DNA from 2 places in the Draconibacterium halophilum genome. Region 1 is predicted to be linked to the other one. Evidence: riboswitches for the same ligand, from Rfam matches in the RefSeq annotation. Region 1 holds a riboswitch; the other holds the start of a gene.
The links. Region 1 has a riboswitch for S-adenosylmethionine ahead of G0Q07_RS01435 (hypothetical protein). Riboswitches for the same ligand answer to the same signal wherever they lie in the genome.
Positions count from the first base shown of each region.

Region 2: it holds a riboswitch for S-adenosylmethionine, as region 1 does, so the genes downstream of both, G0Q07_RS00095 (homocysteine biosynthesis protein) here and G0Q07_RS01435 (hypothetical protein) in region 1, are expected to answer to the same signal.

Region 1 is NZ_CP048409.1:384,511-393,062, reverse strand. Features, by position in the region: gene G0Q07_RS01450 (metallophosphoesterase) at 1-161, opposite strand, end outside; gene G0Q07_RS01445 (hypothetical protein) at 462-1,175, shown strand; gene G0Q07_RS01440 (sensor histidine kinase) at 1,184-1,801, shown strand; SAM-I-IV-variant riboswitch at 1,878-2,004, shown strand; gene G0Q07_RS01435 (hypothetical protein) at 2,063-2,443, shown strand; gene G0Q07_RS20960 (N-formylglutamate amidohydrolase) at 2,666-2,881, shown strand; gene G0Q07_RS01425 (N-formylglutamate amidohydrolase) at 2,886-3,416, shown strand; gene G0Q07_RS01420 (hypothetical protein) at 3,579-3,833, shown strand; gene G0Q07_RS01415 (DUF2075 domain-containing protein) at 4,075-6,054, shown strand; gene G0Q07_RS01410 (YDG/SRA domain-containing protein) at 6,068-6,754, shown strand; gene G0Q07_RS01405 (HNH endonuclease) at 6,766-7,728, shown strand; gene G0Q07_RS01400 (hypothetical protein) at 8,041-8,475, shown strand.
Region 2 is NZ_CP048409.1:22,909-31,460, reverse strand. Features, by position in the region: gene metH (methionine synthase) at 1-1,425, opposite strand, end outside; gene G0Q07_RS00110 (endonuclease domain-containing protein) at 1,495-1,872, opposite strand; gene G0Q07_RS00105 (UPF0280 family protein) at 1,968-2,720, opposite strand; gene G0Q07_RS00100 (NIL domain-containing protein) at 2,810-3,220, opposite strand; gene G0Q07_RS00095 (homocysteine biosynthesis protein) at 3,213-4,376, opposite strand; SAM riboswitch class I at 4,584-4,694, opposite strand; gene G0Q07_RS00090 (Tll0287-like domain-containing protein) at 4,986-5,543, shown strand; gene G0Q07_RS00085 (glycoside hydrolase family 3 N-terminal domain-containing protein) at 5,642-7,882, opposite strand; gene G0Q07_RS20105 (family 16 glycosylhydrolase) at 7,901-8,552, opposite strand, start outside.

The DNA.
Region 1 (8,552 bases):
TGCCTTAAAAAATTCTGGGATACCGGGAAAATCAATGCCAGCAGCAAATAAATCGCAATGTATAAGCGGTGGTATTTTTTGGAGACAAACAGGGTTTTTATGCGGAAGAAAACATAAATGTTTGGAAGAATATAGGCAAGGGTAATATAAAAATGAAACATGGTATGTGTTCTGTAAATTTATTGCGGCTCAAGATATAAATTTCCTGCTTTTGTACTTTAAACTCAGGTGTAAAAAAGAAGTTAACCCGCATTATTTATCATAAGCCACGTTAATTGCCATAACGCACTGGATTAACGAACATTACACCTAATATCCATCAAATTGAATAATCCCGGATAATTCTTCGTTACACGTCTGTCAGCACGTTGTCATTTAAACTTGTAAATTGCACTGACATTGCTAATTTTGGCATACAGTCACCAATCTAAATCAAACAATTCGAATTTTAAACCATGCAGTTGAGTACCATTCAAATTCTCACCATTATAAATTCAGGAATAAGTTTAATAATGGGGTTATATATGTTGTTGTTACGCAAATCTACAACCGGCCACGGAATAGGGTTTTGGGCTTCCGGTAGCCTTGTAATCGGTTTTGGCCTGTTGTTTCGCTTATTTCCATCGCACAACGAATATTTGTCGATGGTTGCACCGGGGCTTATGGTTTCTGTGGGATTGTATTTGTACCTCGCCGGGATATGGAAATTTAAACAACGCAAAATTCACTATCCCATAATTATTGGTTTTCCGCTAGCCGATTTTTTACAGTCGCTGGTATTCTTTTTTGTGTTTCATTCTTTTCAGTTGCAGTTGGCAATCCACGTTTTATTTCTTTCTGTTTACTGTGTTATCGCTATCGTCGAGATGTTTAATCTTTCGCCCGAACAAAATTTTCTGAAACAAATTTTCCGTATCAATGCCTTTTCTTTTTTTATCTTCTTTTTGTTGCTGATGATTAACCTGGTAGCGGTAATGCAAAATATATCGATTAATACATCCGAGCTAAGCACCTCCGGAATTGTATTACATATTATATCGGGATTTGTAATGATTGCCCTCACCTTTGGCTTTTTAACGGCTGCCAATATGCAGCTTTCCAACGACCTGAGGAGCCAGTTAAAGTCGAGAGACCGGTTTTTCTCCATTATTGCACACGATTTAAGGGGCCGGTAGGAAACATTATGACCGTTTTAGACTTGCTGGAAAACGAACCCGAACTGACCGAAACTGATCGAAAAAGTTTTATGAGTACGATTAACACGCTTAGTCAGTCTACCTATCACCTCTTGTTAAACCTGCTTGATTGGGCATCGAAATCAAAAAACCGCAGCAACTTTGAAACAGAGGTTTTAAACCTTAACCAGCTAATTTCAGAAAACCTGAGTTTCTTTAAAAGCTCGGCCACCGTAAAATCTATTGAGATGGAATTTAACCAGGGGCAGGGTATTTTTCTGGACGGCAATAAAAACATGCTGCAAACCATTTTGCGCAACCTGGTTTCCAATGCCATTAAATTTACACCCGAAAAGGGCCGCATCTCCATTCGTACAACAAAAACCAACGATAAAATACAATTACAAATTACCGATACCGGCCGGGGGATGGACGAGAAAACACTAAAATCGCTTCATCGCTTTAAACAGGGAGAATCTAAACAGGGAACCCATGGCGAAGCGGGCTCCGGCCTGGGGCTTGTGTTGTGCAACGAGTTTGTTGGTTTTCATAAGGGAACGCTCCGTTTCGAAAGCGAACCGGGAAAAGGCACAACAGCAATTTTGGAATTCCGGCAGGCCATATAAAAATCATTCTCCGCTTTCTTCACTATCATTTGCCTTGTATAATGGTTTGTTTCTTTCAATTTTATTGAACATATTTGTAATGCATCATGAATCCCGATTTTATCGGGATACCAACCGAGCAAGTAAAGCCACGGTGGTTTAGTGTTAGAGCAGAAATGCCATAACACTGGTATGCGGACAGTCTGTCAAAAACAATTACAATTCAGACATAAGCCGATTACACGTGATGCACAAATATTAACCATTTAAAATTTGTGCTTTATGAAAATTCATTCAAAGAACTGGCCCAATTTTGTTGAGCGCTTTCTACAATTAAAAGTGACGAGATTTAAATTTTATCATGGTGAAAATTGCGGACACACAACCTTTAGCATTTTTGCTGATAAGGTGGATGAAGTAACTCTGGAAGAATTTTTTCAGTTGGAGGACGCCAGGTTACCGTATTTTATTAAAACACCAGCCGGTATTTTCCCAAAGAACGTCGAACTGGGAGAAGGACAAAATTTTGTCATTTTGGTAAAGTTTCCGAGCGGTAATATTATCGGTTTGGAATTGTGTGAAAAATACGGGGACACCCAGAAAAGAATTTGCTGGATTCCTAAAGGACTGGTCGAAACACTCAATCAGGGTTACTATAATTAACTCTCTTTTTCCTCTTGTTTTTAACGAGGGGCATTTGAGAGATTGCTTCGCTACGCTCGCAATGACTTACATTCTTTGTGTGTCGGGCAGCGGACCACGAGAATCATGTTCCCTGGAAAAAACTACACGGTTCGCTGCCGTAAACTTTATCCCAACGTCATCGCGATCCCGATGAGTAAAACGAATCGGGAGAAGCGATCTTTAACAATTCAATACATTAAAATGAAACAACTTATTCTCCACATTCCCCACGCCTCAACGCAAATCCCTGATTACACCGGCTTTTTATTAAGCAGTGAAGCTTTACAGGAAGAAATACTAAAACTCACCGACTGGTACACCGACGAGCTGTTTGCCAACAAACGGGATGAGGCGATAATCGCACCCTTCTCGCGGGTGTTTTGCGATGTGGAACGTTTTTACCGACGACTCGCTTGAACCCATGGCGAAATACGGAATGGGTGTGCTGTATGAAAAAACGGATGCGGGAAATCCAATGCGGCGGGTGAGTGCCGCTTTACACAAACAGGTAGTGGAAACGTATTACAACGCACACCACCAACGATTAACGGAGGCTGTTGAAAAACAACTTGCCCAATATAACGGTGCTTTGCTTATCGACTGTCATTCATTCCCCGATAAGCCGCTGCAACGTGATTTGCACCAAAGCACCCCGCGCCCCGATTTTAACCTGGGAACCGATCCTTTTCATACATCGCCCGAACTGGCAAGCCTTGCCGAGCAGTTTTTTGTTGAACGGGGATTTACGGTTGAAATTAACCGCCCCTATGCCGGAACACTGGTGCCCATGCGCTGGTACAACAAAAACAACAGGGTACAATCGCTGATGCTGGAAGTTGTCCGCCGTCTTTACCTGAAACCCGGCACCCACGAAAAAAGCAGCGACTTTAAACCGGTGCAAATATTGGTACAGGAATTTTTAAAAACAATGCGACAAATCCAGCGGATTTAAATGTGTATAGAAAGCATAGTTGGGAAAAAAGGTGCGACTCCTGTTGGAGTCGAATGTTTTCCACCAATCTTTTTTCTAGATACATTTGATGCCGCCGGCATCAGGTAGATGTTACTTATAGTCCGTTGACGAGAATAAAGCTATTTTGTTGTTTTGCACGCAATGAAACATAGAATAATCATTGAATATTTGTATCGAGACGCGGCGAATTATAAGCTTTATGAAGAAGCAGAAATAGATAATCCAAAGAATTTATCACTTCAAGAATTTGAAAAGTGGTTTAGATGTCAGCTTATTGATGATTTATATTTCGTGCCTCATGATTTTGGATTAATAAAACCTCAGTTTCCTGATTATAATCCAAAACTTGATCATGATTGGTGTGAATTGATTTTGTTAAAAGAAGAAAATGAGTGAATATAATCCTTCAATTTTTTCTGCTCTTGAAACATTCCTTATTTCAGATCAACCAACAACTTGTCTGATATGTGGTGTAAGAACAGAAGTGTTCAACACTTATAACATCTCCGAATCCGAAGAACAAATTAATATTTGTTTGTCGCCGCTATGTGGGTTTGTTTGTTTTTCTTACAGTTGAAAGCTAAGCTTTTTAACGAAAATTCTATTAGTTTTATAGTTGAAAATTCAACATAATCTAATGAACCGAGCATATTACTCAGATTCCATCACATCGTTTTTGATTAAGTCCTATACCCATATATTGGGAGAGTTAGCAAATAACAACGAGTTTGCTACAGAGCAGACCCAAAAAGATGCATGGAAATTTCAAATTGAATATCTACAAGAATTATTAGTAGAGCATTCCGGCTCAATTTATTTTGAGTACGCTATCCCAAGAATGGGTAAACGAATTGATGTGCTTCTGATTATCAAGTCGATTCTTTTTGTTGTGGAATTTAAAGTTGGGGAAAAAGAATATCCTTCATATGCTATCGATCAAGTTTGGGATTATGCTTTGGATTTAAAAAACTTTCACGAGACAAGCCATGATAAAGTTATTGTTCCAATTTTACTCGCTACCAAAGCTAAGCAGTCGGACTTTCTTTTAACCACATCGCAACAAGCCGACAACCTTTTTGACCCCGTAAAATCAAACACTGAAAGCTTTAAGAGTATCATCGCTCATGCATTACAGTTTCATGATGGACAAGAACAATTTATTTTGGAGGATTGGGAGCAGGGGCGATATCAACCAACACCAACAATAATTGAGGCAGCAACTTCGCTTTATGCTAACCATTCAGTTAAAGATATTTCGAGGAGTGACGCTAGCGCAATTAATTTGAGTCAAACTTCGGATGAAGTGGCAGCAATTATTAAAAAGTCTAGAGATAACTCAGAAAAGGCAATTTGTTTTGTAACAGGAGTACCTGGTGCTGGAAAGACTTTGGTAGGACTTAATATTGCAACAACACATTTCGATAAAGACAGTGAACTTTACAGTGTTTTTCTATCTGGGAATGGCCCATTGGTAAAAATACTTCAAGAAGCATTAGCACGTGATAAAGTGAAGAGAGCTAAGGCTAACGGCGAGAAGCTTACAAAGAAAGTGGCCCAAAGCGAAGTACAGGCTTTTATTCAAAATGTGCATCATTTCAGAGATGAGGGACTACGTGATAGCAATCCACCAATAGAACATGTTACATTATTTGATGAAGCACAACGCGCTTGGACTTTAGAACAAACCACCAACTTTATGCGACAAAAGAAAGGTGTTCCAGATTTTAATAAGTCTGAACCTGAATTCCTTATTTCTTGTCTTGATAGACATCCTGATTGGGCAGTGGTAGTTTGTTTGGTGGGTGGAGGACAAGAAATAAACACCGGAGAGGCTGGTATATCCGAATGGGTTGAAGCACTTGAGCGTTCTTTTCGTGATTGGAATATTTACATGTCGACTAAGTTGACGGATAGCGAGTACAACACTGAGCAAATTCTTCAAAAGATAAAAAATAGAAAAAACGTAACACATTCAGGTTCACTACATCTTGCTGTTTCTATGCGATCTTTTCGAGCTGAGAATGTTTCGTTGTTGGTAAAACAAGTTTTGGACTTAGATAAAATTGGTGCCCAATCAACTTTATCAGAGATAAATAAAAAATATCCGATTGTACTAACGCGGAACTTCAAAAAAGCAAAGCAATGGTTGCGCAATAAAGCACGAGGTTCAGAACGATATGGAATTGTAGTTTCATCTCAAGCTCAACGCTTAAAACCATATTGTATCGATGTAAAATCGCCAATTGATCCGGTCCATTGGTTTTTAGATGAAAAAGCAGATGTTAGATCTTCCTATTATTTGGAAGATGTTGCAACAGAATTTCACGTTCAAGGTCTCGAATTAGATTGGGCTTGCGTGGCTTGGGACGGAGATTTCCGGTATACAGAAGAAGGGTGGGATTACAAATCTTTTAAAGGCAGCAAATGGCAAAATATTAAAAAAGTCGATCGGAAGTTGTATTTAAAAAATGCTTATCGAGTCTTACTTACACGAGCTCGTCAAGGAATGGTGATTGTTGTACCCGAAGGCGATGTGAAGGACCACACAAGGCTTCCCGAGTTTTATGATAATACTTTTGAGTATCTGAGTTCGATAGGTATTGAAATTATTGAATAATAACTTTTGTAGAATGGCTGATATTTTTTTTGGAACACCAGTTGGAATAAGAGAAGAACAATGCTTTGCGTCAAGAAAGGAATTAATTGAAGCAGATTTACATCGTTATACCGTTCATGGGATTGATGGGAATGGTAATGAAGGAGCTTCAGCTATTGTTTTGTCTGATGGTTATGAAGATGACGAAGATTGGGGTGATTATATTATTTATACCGGTCATGGAGGTAATGATTCAAGTTCTAAAAAGCAGGTTGATCATCAGTCCTGGGATTCTCCAGGTAACAAAGGCCTAGTTGTTAGTCAACAGAGGCAGCTTCCTGTAAGAGTAATTCGAGGTTTCAAACACAAATCTAAGTTATCCCCAATTTCGGGGTATAAATATGGAGGTCTTTATCGCGTAGTTGATCATTGGGAAGATCGCGGTAAGAGTGGATATATAATTTGCAGATTCAAGCTTGTTAAAGAGGAAATTCTAGAAAAAGATTATACTGCTTCGGTAGGAAATGGAGTTATGGTTTTATTAAAATCTCCCGGTCGTGATTCCAAGTGGTTTAGTATTGGAGTTGATGCACCCAGAGCTCAGAGGATTAGCAGCGAAAGTAAAATGGCTCAGTTACTAACAAATAAAAAAGTGGGAGATACGATTGACTTTGGTAATGGATTTGAGATACTAGAAATCAGAAAATATTTGAGTAAGTAGATTTTAACTTTATGACATCTACAATCCAACATATCCTCACCTTAAAACAAGCCCCAACCAAATACGGCAAAGCGCCGCACAAACCTGTTTTACTTTTGGCGGTAATAGAGTCGTTTGAAAGTGGTGAAATTGCGGATAATTGGATTGAGGTAAACGACGATCTAGTGCAGCGCTTTATTGATATTTGGAAGTTATTGGTTAAAACTCCACATATACCAACTTTTGCATTACCTTTTTTTCACCTTAAAAACGAAAAAGGACAGTTTTGGAAATTGATTACATATCCCGGCAGGGAAATTCCTACAACAAAAAGCAAATCGATAAAAAGTTATCGGGCATTAACGGAAACCGTTTGTGCGGCTACACTTTCTAATGAATTGTATATTGCCTTGTCCGATCCGATAAAACGTGAAGAGATAAAAGCTGCGATACTTGACAAATATTTTGGTATCCGTCAAGCAACACAATACCCACCACAAAAAGTTTATTCCACAAAAATTAAACAGCAAATACTTTACGACCCTGCTCAAAACTACGCACGAAAAGTAAAACAATCTATTGATGAACAGCCGAAAGAGATACGAGAAGAATTTGTGGTAATGCGCAGTTCTGTATTTCGAAAAGCCATTCTTGAGGTGTACGATAATCAATGCGCAGTAACAGGATTAAAAGTTGCCGATGCCAAAAATCGTTCATTGGTTGATGCTTGCCATATCACACCTTTTGCCGAAACCTATAACGATTCAATAAGAAATGGCTTAGCTCTTTCCCCAACTTTTCATCGCGCCTTCGACCGTGGTTTGATTGGCATTTCCGATACGTACAGAATACTAGTTCATCCAAAGTTAAAAGACTTTCACCCGGAAGCAGGGATAAAGCAATTCGAAAACAGAGATATTATTCTACCTGCTAACAGTGAATTTCATCCGTCAGTGAATTACTTTCGGGAACATCGTTCAAAATTTGGATTCTAAAACACAATCCTCTAATAACCCCCGCTGCCGGGCGAATCCTTTCGCGTGGGTTATCGCCCTTGCTGCCGGGCGATTTTATCGTGGACTATGATCTAAACAAAAGGAACGCGATAGAATCGCGCACCAGGCGAGGTTAAAACTATTTTCGTGCGGCTGCGTATAAGTCGTCGTAAAAAACCATTTATTTTCAGGTAAAGAATTAAACTTTCCTTTTCCCCCGTTAGCGACATTTTTTAACCTGTTTGTTCATCATCCCGTTAGGTTGCTGGTAAAACACACCAATACTTCAGTATTAATTTAAAATTTACGATCATGAAAAAAATTGTGATGTTTTTGGCAGTAATGGTATTTTTTCTTGTGGGAACAAGCTTTGTCGAAGCGCAAAACAAAACCGTTTATACGGGATCTTACCCATGGGAAGGTGTAATGATGTGTACCGATGATTATGCAAGTGGTACAGAATCGTATGTGGTTACCGAATGGGGCACAAAATGGCAGTTTAAGTACGAGGGACACTATGTTGGCGAATCGGGTAAACATTATTCGTGGCGAATGGTTCAAAACTGGCATTGGAAAACCTATAAAGGAAAGGCCTATACCGAAACCAATACCGGCATTAGTATTATTAAATGCGAAGGGGTGCCCATTGCAATGGCTAAAACAACCTACCATATTACTTATAATGGAAAAGGAGAGCTGGTTGTTGAAGTAGATAATGGCTCGGACGACTGGATTTGTTTAGACTAAACCAAACCGCATTTTGGAGTATACAATCTTGTAGTACGCCTGTAAATAAAGGGTTTCAGCCATTTTCGTACTTAGGG
Region 2 (8,552 bases), 360 kb from region 1:
GTAACGTTTAATTTTTTGTGCCTGCTCGATAAAAACTTCTTCGCCCTCTTTTAAGCTGATGGAGTTTACAATGGCTTTTCCCTGCAGACATTTTAACCCGGCCTCAATCACGTACCACTTTGATGAGTCGATCATGATAGGCAGCTTGGCAATGTCGGGTTCTGCCATAATCAGGTTCAGGAAAGTAGTCATTTCCTTTTCGGCATCGAGCATGGCATCGTCCATGTTTACATCGATTACCTGTGCACCGTTTTCAACCTGGTGACGTGCGATGGTCAGCGCTTCCTCGTATTTTTCTTCGCTGATGAGACGTGCAAATTTGCGTGATCCGGCCACGTTACAACGTTCGCCAATATTTAGAAAATTGGTGTTCTCGGTAATGGTAACCGGCTCCATCCCACTGAGTTTAGTATAGCTGCTAGGTTGGGCAAGGTGATGCGGATTGGCTTTGGCTGCCATATCAGCAAAAGCTTTAATATGGGCAGGTGTAGTACCGCAACAACCACCAATAATATTTACATAGTTATTGTCGAGGTACTGTTTAATGTGTCCGGCCATAATTTCGGGCGTTTCGTCGTACTCCCCAAACTGGTTGGGTAATCCGGCATTGGGGTGTGCACTAATGTGAAACGGTGCTTTACCCGCCAGCTCTTTAATGTATGGCTGAAGATCGGTTGCTCCCAACGAACAGTTCAGTCCGATACTCAACAAATCGATATGTGAAACGGAGTTTAGAAAAGCTTCCAATGTTTGTCCGGAAAGTGTGCGGCCGCTGGCATCGGTTATTGTTCCCGAAACCATCAGCGGAATGCTTATTCCTTTTTCATCAAGAACTTCTTCAATGGCAAAAATGGCTGCTTTGCTGTTTAATGTATCGAAAATCGTTTCGATGAGTATCAGATCAATACCACCATCAATTAATGCTTCCACCTCTTCGCGATAAGCTATTTTCACCTCGTCGAAGCTAATAGCACGATATCCGGGATCGTTTACATCGGGGGAGAGCGACAATGTTTTGTTGGTAGGACCAATCGATCCGGCCACGTATCGTGGTTTATCCGGGTTATCTTCTGTGTATTTATCAGCCAGTTTTCGTGCGATTTCTGCCGAAGCCTTATTCATTTTATAAACATAGCCTTCTGTGTTATAATCGGCCTGCGAAATGCTGGTTGCGTTAAAGGTGTTGGTACAAATGATATCGGCACCGGCTTCCAAATAAGCTTCATGTATTTCTGATATTACATCAGGGCGGGTTAGCGACAACATATCGTTGTTCCCTTTCTGATCGCTGGGATGATCCTTTAAAAGTTCGCCCCTGTAATCTGCCTCGTCAAGTTTATATTCCTGAATCAGAGAACCCATTGCTCCATCCAATACCAATACTCTGTTCTTGAGTTCTTCCCGTATATTTTTCTTTTCGTTCATTCTGTTTCTTTTTCTTATTACCAACCTTTGTTTCTTCTGATCTCCCCTTGAGGGGATTAAGGGGTGATTTTACGCTTTTATATCCTCTATGTAAAGTTCCAAAGATATCTTCACATTGCGAATATTTTTTAGAATTTCCTCATTATGAAACCGTATAATATTATATCCCATTGCTTGTAAATCCTCTTCTCTCTTTTTATCCTTACTTTTCTGAAACCGATGAATTGTTCCGTCCAGTTCTATAATCATTTTCAACTCTTTACAGAAAAAATCTACAATATAATTTCCTATTGGTCTTTGCCTTAAAAACGCATATCCTTTTAGTTGTTTTTGTTTTAAAACTTCGTCCCATAAAATGACTTCTGCCAGTGTTGAATTACTTCTAAGTTTTCTGGCATATTCTTTTAGATTTTTATTGTAATTATTATTTGAAAAATCTTCGGACATGGTTTTAAAATTAATAAGTTCATCCCCCTGGCCCCTTCAAAGGGGGAACTGAATAAGTAGGTCAAGCATCTTATTTAATTTATCGTTTGTTTCATTTACTTCAATATTCGAATTTCGTTGTCTCCCTTAATTCCGATCTTGTCTTCGCAAATAATGAGCAACGATTGTATCTCGTTAAAATTTTCTGCCTGTTTAATCACTTTCTCAACATGGTCAGGTGTTTTCACCTTATTTCCCAGGGCTGTCGCCAACGCATCTGCCATAAGAATGTCTTCACAAACCACCACAACTGCATCCGCTTTTCCATAACTCAGCGATGGGCCAACGGTTCCGGCCGAAGTACAAATACCAAAGGTACTACTCCCTGCTGGAATTACCAGCCCGATACGCTCGGATAGAATGGATTCGCCTGCAAAAACCGATAAAATCAATTCATCCTGTAAAAGCACAAAGATGTCGCCGCCGTTTTCAACTAACAGTTCCTTCACCGAAAAGTTTTTACAAATTTCTTCTCCAATTTCGCGGGCAAACAAACCTGCCACTGCCGACATCGGGCCAATTCCCGCTTTTTCGGCAGCCAGCGCCATTGCTTTTGCTTCTTCCGGAGCAAAATCAGACGGCTGAAATGGTTTCAGGCTTTTCCTGAAAAACGGTTCTTTTTCGATATAATCATCGAAAATTTGGCGCAGCGTTTTCATTTTTGCCAAAGCCACTTCCTTCATCTCTTCTTTGTATGAAGCCGGATCAACTCCAATCCAGAGATCAGTTTCCTGATGTTTTACTTCAAAACCTGTAAAACGTTCGTTGTTAAACTGGCTGCGGTATGTACGTTCTTCAAAAAGTTTCATATTTTTCTAATTACGTCATGCTAAACTTGATTCAGCATTTTTACGATGAGATTCCGAATCAAGTTCGGAATGACGGTTTACGAGTAAACTCATCTAAAATCAATTTCAAACAAATTTAGCGGGCAAGCCGGAATACACAATTCGCAAACCACACACTTGCTTTTGTCAAATTCCAGTTCCCACGATTCCTTGTTCATATTCAAGGCTCCGGCAAAACATACGGCGGTGCAGTTTCCGCAGTCGATACATTTTTCTTCTTTCCAGCGAATGCGTTTGTCGAGTGATTCGCAGGTAATTTTGTGGCTTTTAATGTATTCAACGCCTTTTTCAATGTTTTCTTTTTTGCCTTGCAGTTCAAGTAAAAGACTACCGCGTTTTCCCGGATAGACTTCTGCTTTCAGAATATTTATCCGGATATCGTATTCTTTCACCAGGTGATAGGTAAACGCTTTGTCGCCGCTTTGCGGAGGGAAATTCAGTATGTATCTTTTTTTAATCATTGTCAACCTCCGTTTCTTTTAGTCCGTTTAACGATGTATTTGAAGGGAACATTTGCACGGGTTTGGTTACTTCGAAATTACCGTTTTTTAACCACTCTTTTAGTTCATCGGCAATTTTGCGAGCTTTCTTTAAGCTTGCTACCGGCGCTGTTCGAATCTTTTTGCCTTTTACTTTTATCGTTCCCGACTGTAATTCTTCGTAAGTAACCTGACCCAACTTGGGTGTTCCAACCGTTCCGTAATCAAGCACCGAAGTTTCAATCTGGCTGTTGTTAATCGAAACGCGTTTGGCAATATCAGCATTCAATACCGGGATAGGAATTCCAATTCCCACAAACATACTCACACCATATTTTTCGTACGATGCAGCCTGAATATAATCGGCCGACATTTCTTTCAGGTTTCCCATAACAGCTATAGTAGCTGCATTGGTAACCGGAATTCCCAGCTCGTTTTTGGGTTTTGTTGTATGAAACTGTGTTCCCGGCCAAACCACAAATCCTTGTGTACCTCCTAAAAATATGCGTGTACCCAGCCCGATTGTTTTAAACTCAGGATCGTTCAACAGCGGACTTAATTCGCCCGAAGTGGAGTAGGTGGCATTACGCAAATTAGGAAGCAAACTGCCCATGTACGTATATTTTATAGTGGAAGTGGTATTCACAGCAACATTATAATTCTGATACGCATTTCGCGGATTAAAAAGCGTAAACTCGTTTATGGTGTTAATATTGATTTTGGTTTTTATGTGCTTCCGCGGATAACAATCGGTGCCTTTTCCCCAGGCTTCCAAAACCACATCTTTTCCTTCCAGCAGATCCTGAATAACGTGTGCTCCGCCGTATTCCGGATTGTCAGGATCACAGGCAGTAGCACCAATGTATGAATCTACTGCGGCAAGTCCTTCATAACACGGAACACCGTTCAGGCGAATCTTTTCCATTCGGATTGGCGGGTCGGCGTGCCCAAAATTTATAATTGCCCCCGACGAGCACATGGCGCCAAAGGTTGCTGTGGTTACTACATCTACTTTTTCAACTATTTCTTCGGGCGACATTTCTTTCGCCATTTCAGCAACTTCTTCGGCAGTTAAAACTACTGCTTTTCCAGCCTTCAGTTTTTGGTTAATTTCTTCGTACGATTTTGTTTTCGACATATTTAAAAAAGTCGGAAGTTCGTAGCCGGAAGACCGAAGCATGTAGCTTCAAACTCGGCAACTATCTTCATTTAAAAGTTTTTACTGATATTTTTTACTCTGCTTATTTTATATGCGGCTAAAACCGCTGGCGCATACACATATTTGCCCCGTGCAGATAGCTTGTAAAAAATAATTTGTAGTGCAGTTTCTTCATCGATAGTGTTTAAATTATAATTCCGTTTCCGGCCGGGTATTGGCACCTTTTCATCCGCCATTTGGCTGACAAGGTTGCCAGAGTTTCGCAGAGCCCGATCTCTCCACTCTTCTGTATAAGCAAACACTCTTAATCAAAAGAATATTTGATACCGCAAATATAGTTGATTTTGTGATTTGACAAACAATACCAATATTAACACCAAATAAGCTTAAAATTATTATTCTTTTGAATTTATACTTCGCTAAAAAATTTTGCCAGAACTTAGGCTATGCCAAAATTTTATTAACTTGTCTAAATCCAAAATCTCTAAAAATTTGTAAAGTTCATTTGGAATTAAAATTGGTATCAAGTAGAACTTGCAGTTAACGAATTAAAGACTTTTTAAACCATTAACTTAATAAATGTAAGCTATGAAAAACAAATTCTTACCAATTTTACTGATGCTATTTTGTTTTGCCTGTTCCACAAAGATGGATATTGAGACGTATAAAAAGTATCAAAAAAGCGGAAAGGAAATTACTGCGAATGTACAAACTGTGCTTTTAAGTAACGTTGGACAAGCCATTCAAACCGGCGGACCAGAATATGCTGTTGAGTTTTGTAACCTGGAAGCCAGTTCAATTGTCGACAGTTTGAACAAAGAATTTAATTGTAATATTTCAAGAGTTTCTGCTAAAAACCGTAATCCGCAAAATGCCCTGGATACAAAACAGGAAAAAAAGATGTGGAAACTTTTTACGGAAGAACAGCTGGCTGACACTGTAATACAAAGTGGTAACGAACTGGTGTATTATAAGCCAATAAGAATTGGTATGCCGGCTTGTTTAAAGTGCCATGGGAATACAACAGATATAAACGCCGCAACCAAAGAAAAACTTGAAGAGTTGTATCCGGCTGATTTGGCAACGGGTTACCACTTAAATGATTTTAGGGGGTTGTGGAAGGTTGAGTTTGAACGTGAAATGTAAATAGTTATAAACGACAACAGGCATTTCGCAAATGGAAATGCCTGTTCCTGAATGTCAGCCTGATGTTTCCTCAGGTCTGCTATTCGCGTTAAATGAACTTATTGTAAACTAAAAGTATGGTGCAATCCTTCATCCGAATTCGGACCGACCCAAACATCAAAATCTCCCGGTTCAATTACGAAATCGTCGCCGTTAAAAAATTGCAGATCTTCTGCTTTCAACTCGAAGCTCACTGTTTTTACATCTCCCGGTTTTAGATTGATTTTTTCAAAACCTTTTAATTCTTTAATAGGTCGGGTAATACTTCCCACTTGGTCTCGTATATATAGCTGTACAATTTCTTCGGCTTCGTAATGCCCAATATTTTTAATGTCGGCCGAAACCGTGATCGTTCCATCTGTTGACATTTCATCAGAAGACAGTTTTAGATTGCCGTACTCAAAATCGGTGTAACTCAAGCCATATCCAAACGGCAGGAGAGGAGTAACTCCATAATCGATGTGCATGGATTTAAACCCGAGCGAAAGTTGTTTTGAATCGCGAGGAATATCATCGATATAGGTAACATCATCTTCGGTTGCAGGGCGGCCTGTGTTTTTACGGTAGTAATAGAATGGAATTTGTCCGGCACCTTTAACAAAAGTTACGGGTAATTTACCTGAAGGCGAGAAGTCGCCAAAGATTAAATCTGCCACTGCCGGTCCGGCCATTGTTCCCGGATGCCAGGCATAAAGAACCGCATCAGCCATTTCCATCTCGGCACCAATTCCCAGTGGTCTTCCGGCCATCACAACCAAAATAAGTGGTTTCCCCGTCTTTTTGAGTTCTGTAATCAGTTCTGTTTGAATACCCGGCAAATCAATAATTCCGCGTGCATTTGCTTCACCCGAAAGAATTGACTCTTCGCCGGCAAAGAATAAAATAGCGTCAGAATTTCTTGCTGCAGCAATGGCTGCTGAAAATCCTTTTGTCGATTTATCGCGACTGTATTCCAATCCGGGAACATAGTTCATTTTACTTCCAAGAATCTCTCCGAAAGTTTCTTTTGGAGTTGTCGAGTCTTCGCCTTGTCCATCAAAGATCCATGTTCCCAACTGATCGCGGGCTGCATCGGCAAGTGGGCCAATTACTGCCAGGGAGCGAATATTTTTTGAGATGGGCAAAGTGTTATTATTGTTTTTCAGCAAAACCATACTCTTTCGTGCCGCTTCGCGCGATACTTCGAGGTGTGAAGGTGCCAAAATCGTATCTGTTGAAACGTGGTTGTTGTAAGGTTTCTCGAACAAGCCCATTTTTAGTTTTACACGCAGAATATTGCCAACATACTCGTCAATCATTGCTTCGGTAATCGCGCCTTCTTCAATTAAAGTCTTTAAATTATCAGCGTAACAGGTAGTTGCCATTTCCATATCAACACCGGCTTTTGCTGCAATTTCGGCGGCATGTTTTTTATCGGCCGCATAACCGTGGTTGATCATTTCCTCAATCGATCCCCAGTCGCTAACTACCATCCCTTTATAGTTCCACTCGTCGCGTAAAATTTGTTTCAGCGTGAATTCGTTTCCAGATGTTGGCACGCCGTTTAAATCGTTAAATGCCGACATAAATGTTAGTACTCCGGCGTCGGCTGCAGCTTTAAACGGACGAAGATGAACGTTTCGTAACAGCGCTTCGGGAATGTACGTGGTATTGTAATCGCGGCCGGCTTCTGACATGCCGTAACCTACAAAATGTTTGGCGCATGCGGCTACTGCCGTTGGATCACTTAAGTCGCCCTGAAAACCTTTTACCATGGCCACTGCAAATTCAGAAGTCAGCAGCGGATCTTCGCCACAACTTTCAGCAATTCGTCCCCAGCGCGGATCCCAGGTAACGTCCATCATCGGTGCAAAAGTCCAGTTAATACCCATCGATGAGGCTTCAATGGCCGAAATGCGCATAGCTTTTTCAGCCAATTCAGGTTCCCACGACGAAGCCATTCCCAGTGGAATTGGGAAAATGGTTCGATATCCGTGAATTACATCACGTCCAAAAAGCAATGGAATTCCGTGTTTACTTTCTTCAAGTGCTACACGTTGAAATTCGGCAACTTTATCAGCGCCAATCATATTTAGAAATGATCCAACTTTTCCATCTCTAATGGCTTGTTTTGTCGCCTCTTCATCTCCGAAAAAACCATCGTTAGCCTGCTGCATCTGTCCGATTTTTTCATCAAGTGTCATCTCGTTCAACAAACTGTTGATTCTTTGTTCTGTCTGATCAGGACTGTCGGTGAATGTGGCTGAACAACCTGCCAGTAGCCAAGTCCCAATAATCAAAATTAATGCTCTAATCTTCATTTTAGTTAGTTTTTAGTTCTACATTTCCTGGTATACACGAACGTAATCTACTTCCATCATTTGTGGGAAGATTGAATTATCAATTCCCTGTGCGCCGCCCCAATTACCTCCGACAGCCACATTCAGAATAAAAAACTGTGGTTTGTCGAACGGCCAGTTGTCGCTGGTTTTATTTGACGGTGCATATCGATGAGTCACATTCTCAGGTGAATCGGTATAGAAAACCATTTCCTTTTCGGTCCAAAACACTCCGTAAACATGAAATTCTTCTTCGGCCGTGTTGAGCGTTTTGCTGCTTCCGCTTCCATCTCCGCCGGAACCTGCCGAAGTATGCACTGTTGCATGCACGGTGTTGGGTTGGTAGCCCACGTATTCCATAATATCAATTTCGCCACAGGCTGGCCAGCCTACATTGCCAATATTGGCACCTAGCATCCAGATTGCCGGCCAGATTCCTCTGCCCGAAGGCAGTTTGGCTCGTATTTCCATTCGTCCGTAAGTAAATTCTTGTTTGCCGCTGGTAATTATGCGGGTTGAAGTATAGGACCCCGGAACTTTATTGTCGTTTACTTTTTCGGCAGTAATGGTAAGAATACCATCATTTATCTCTGCATTTGCGGCATTGGTATAATTTTGCAACTCGTTGTTTCCCCAACCTCCTGAGCCGGTT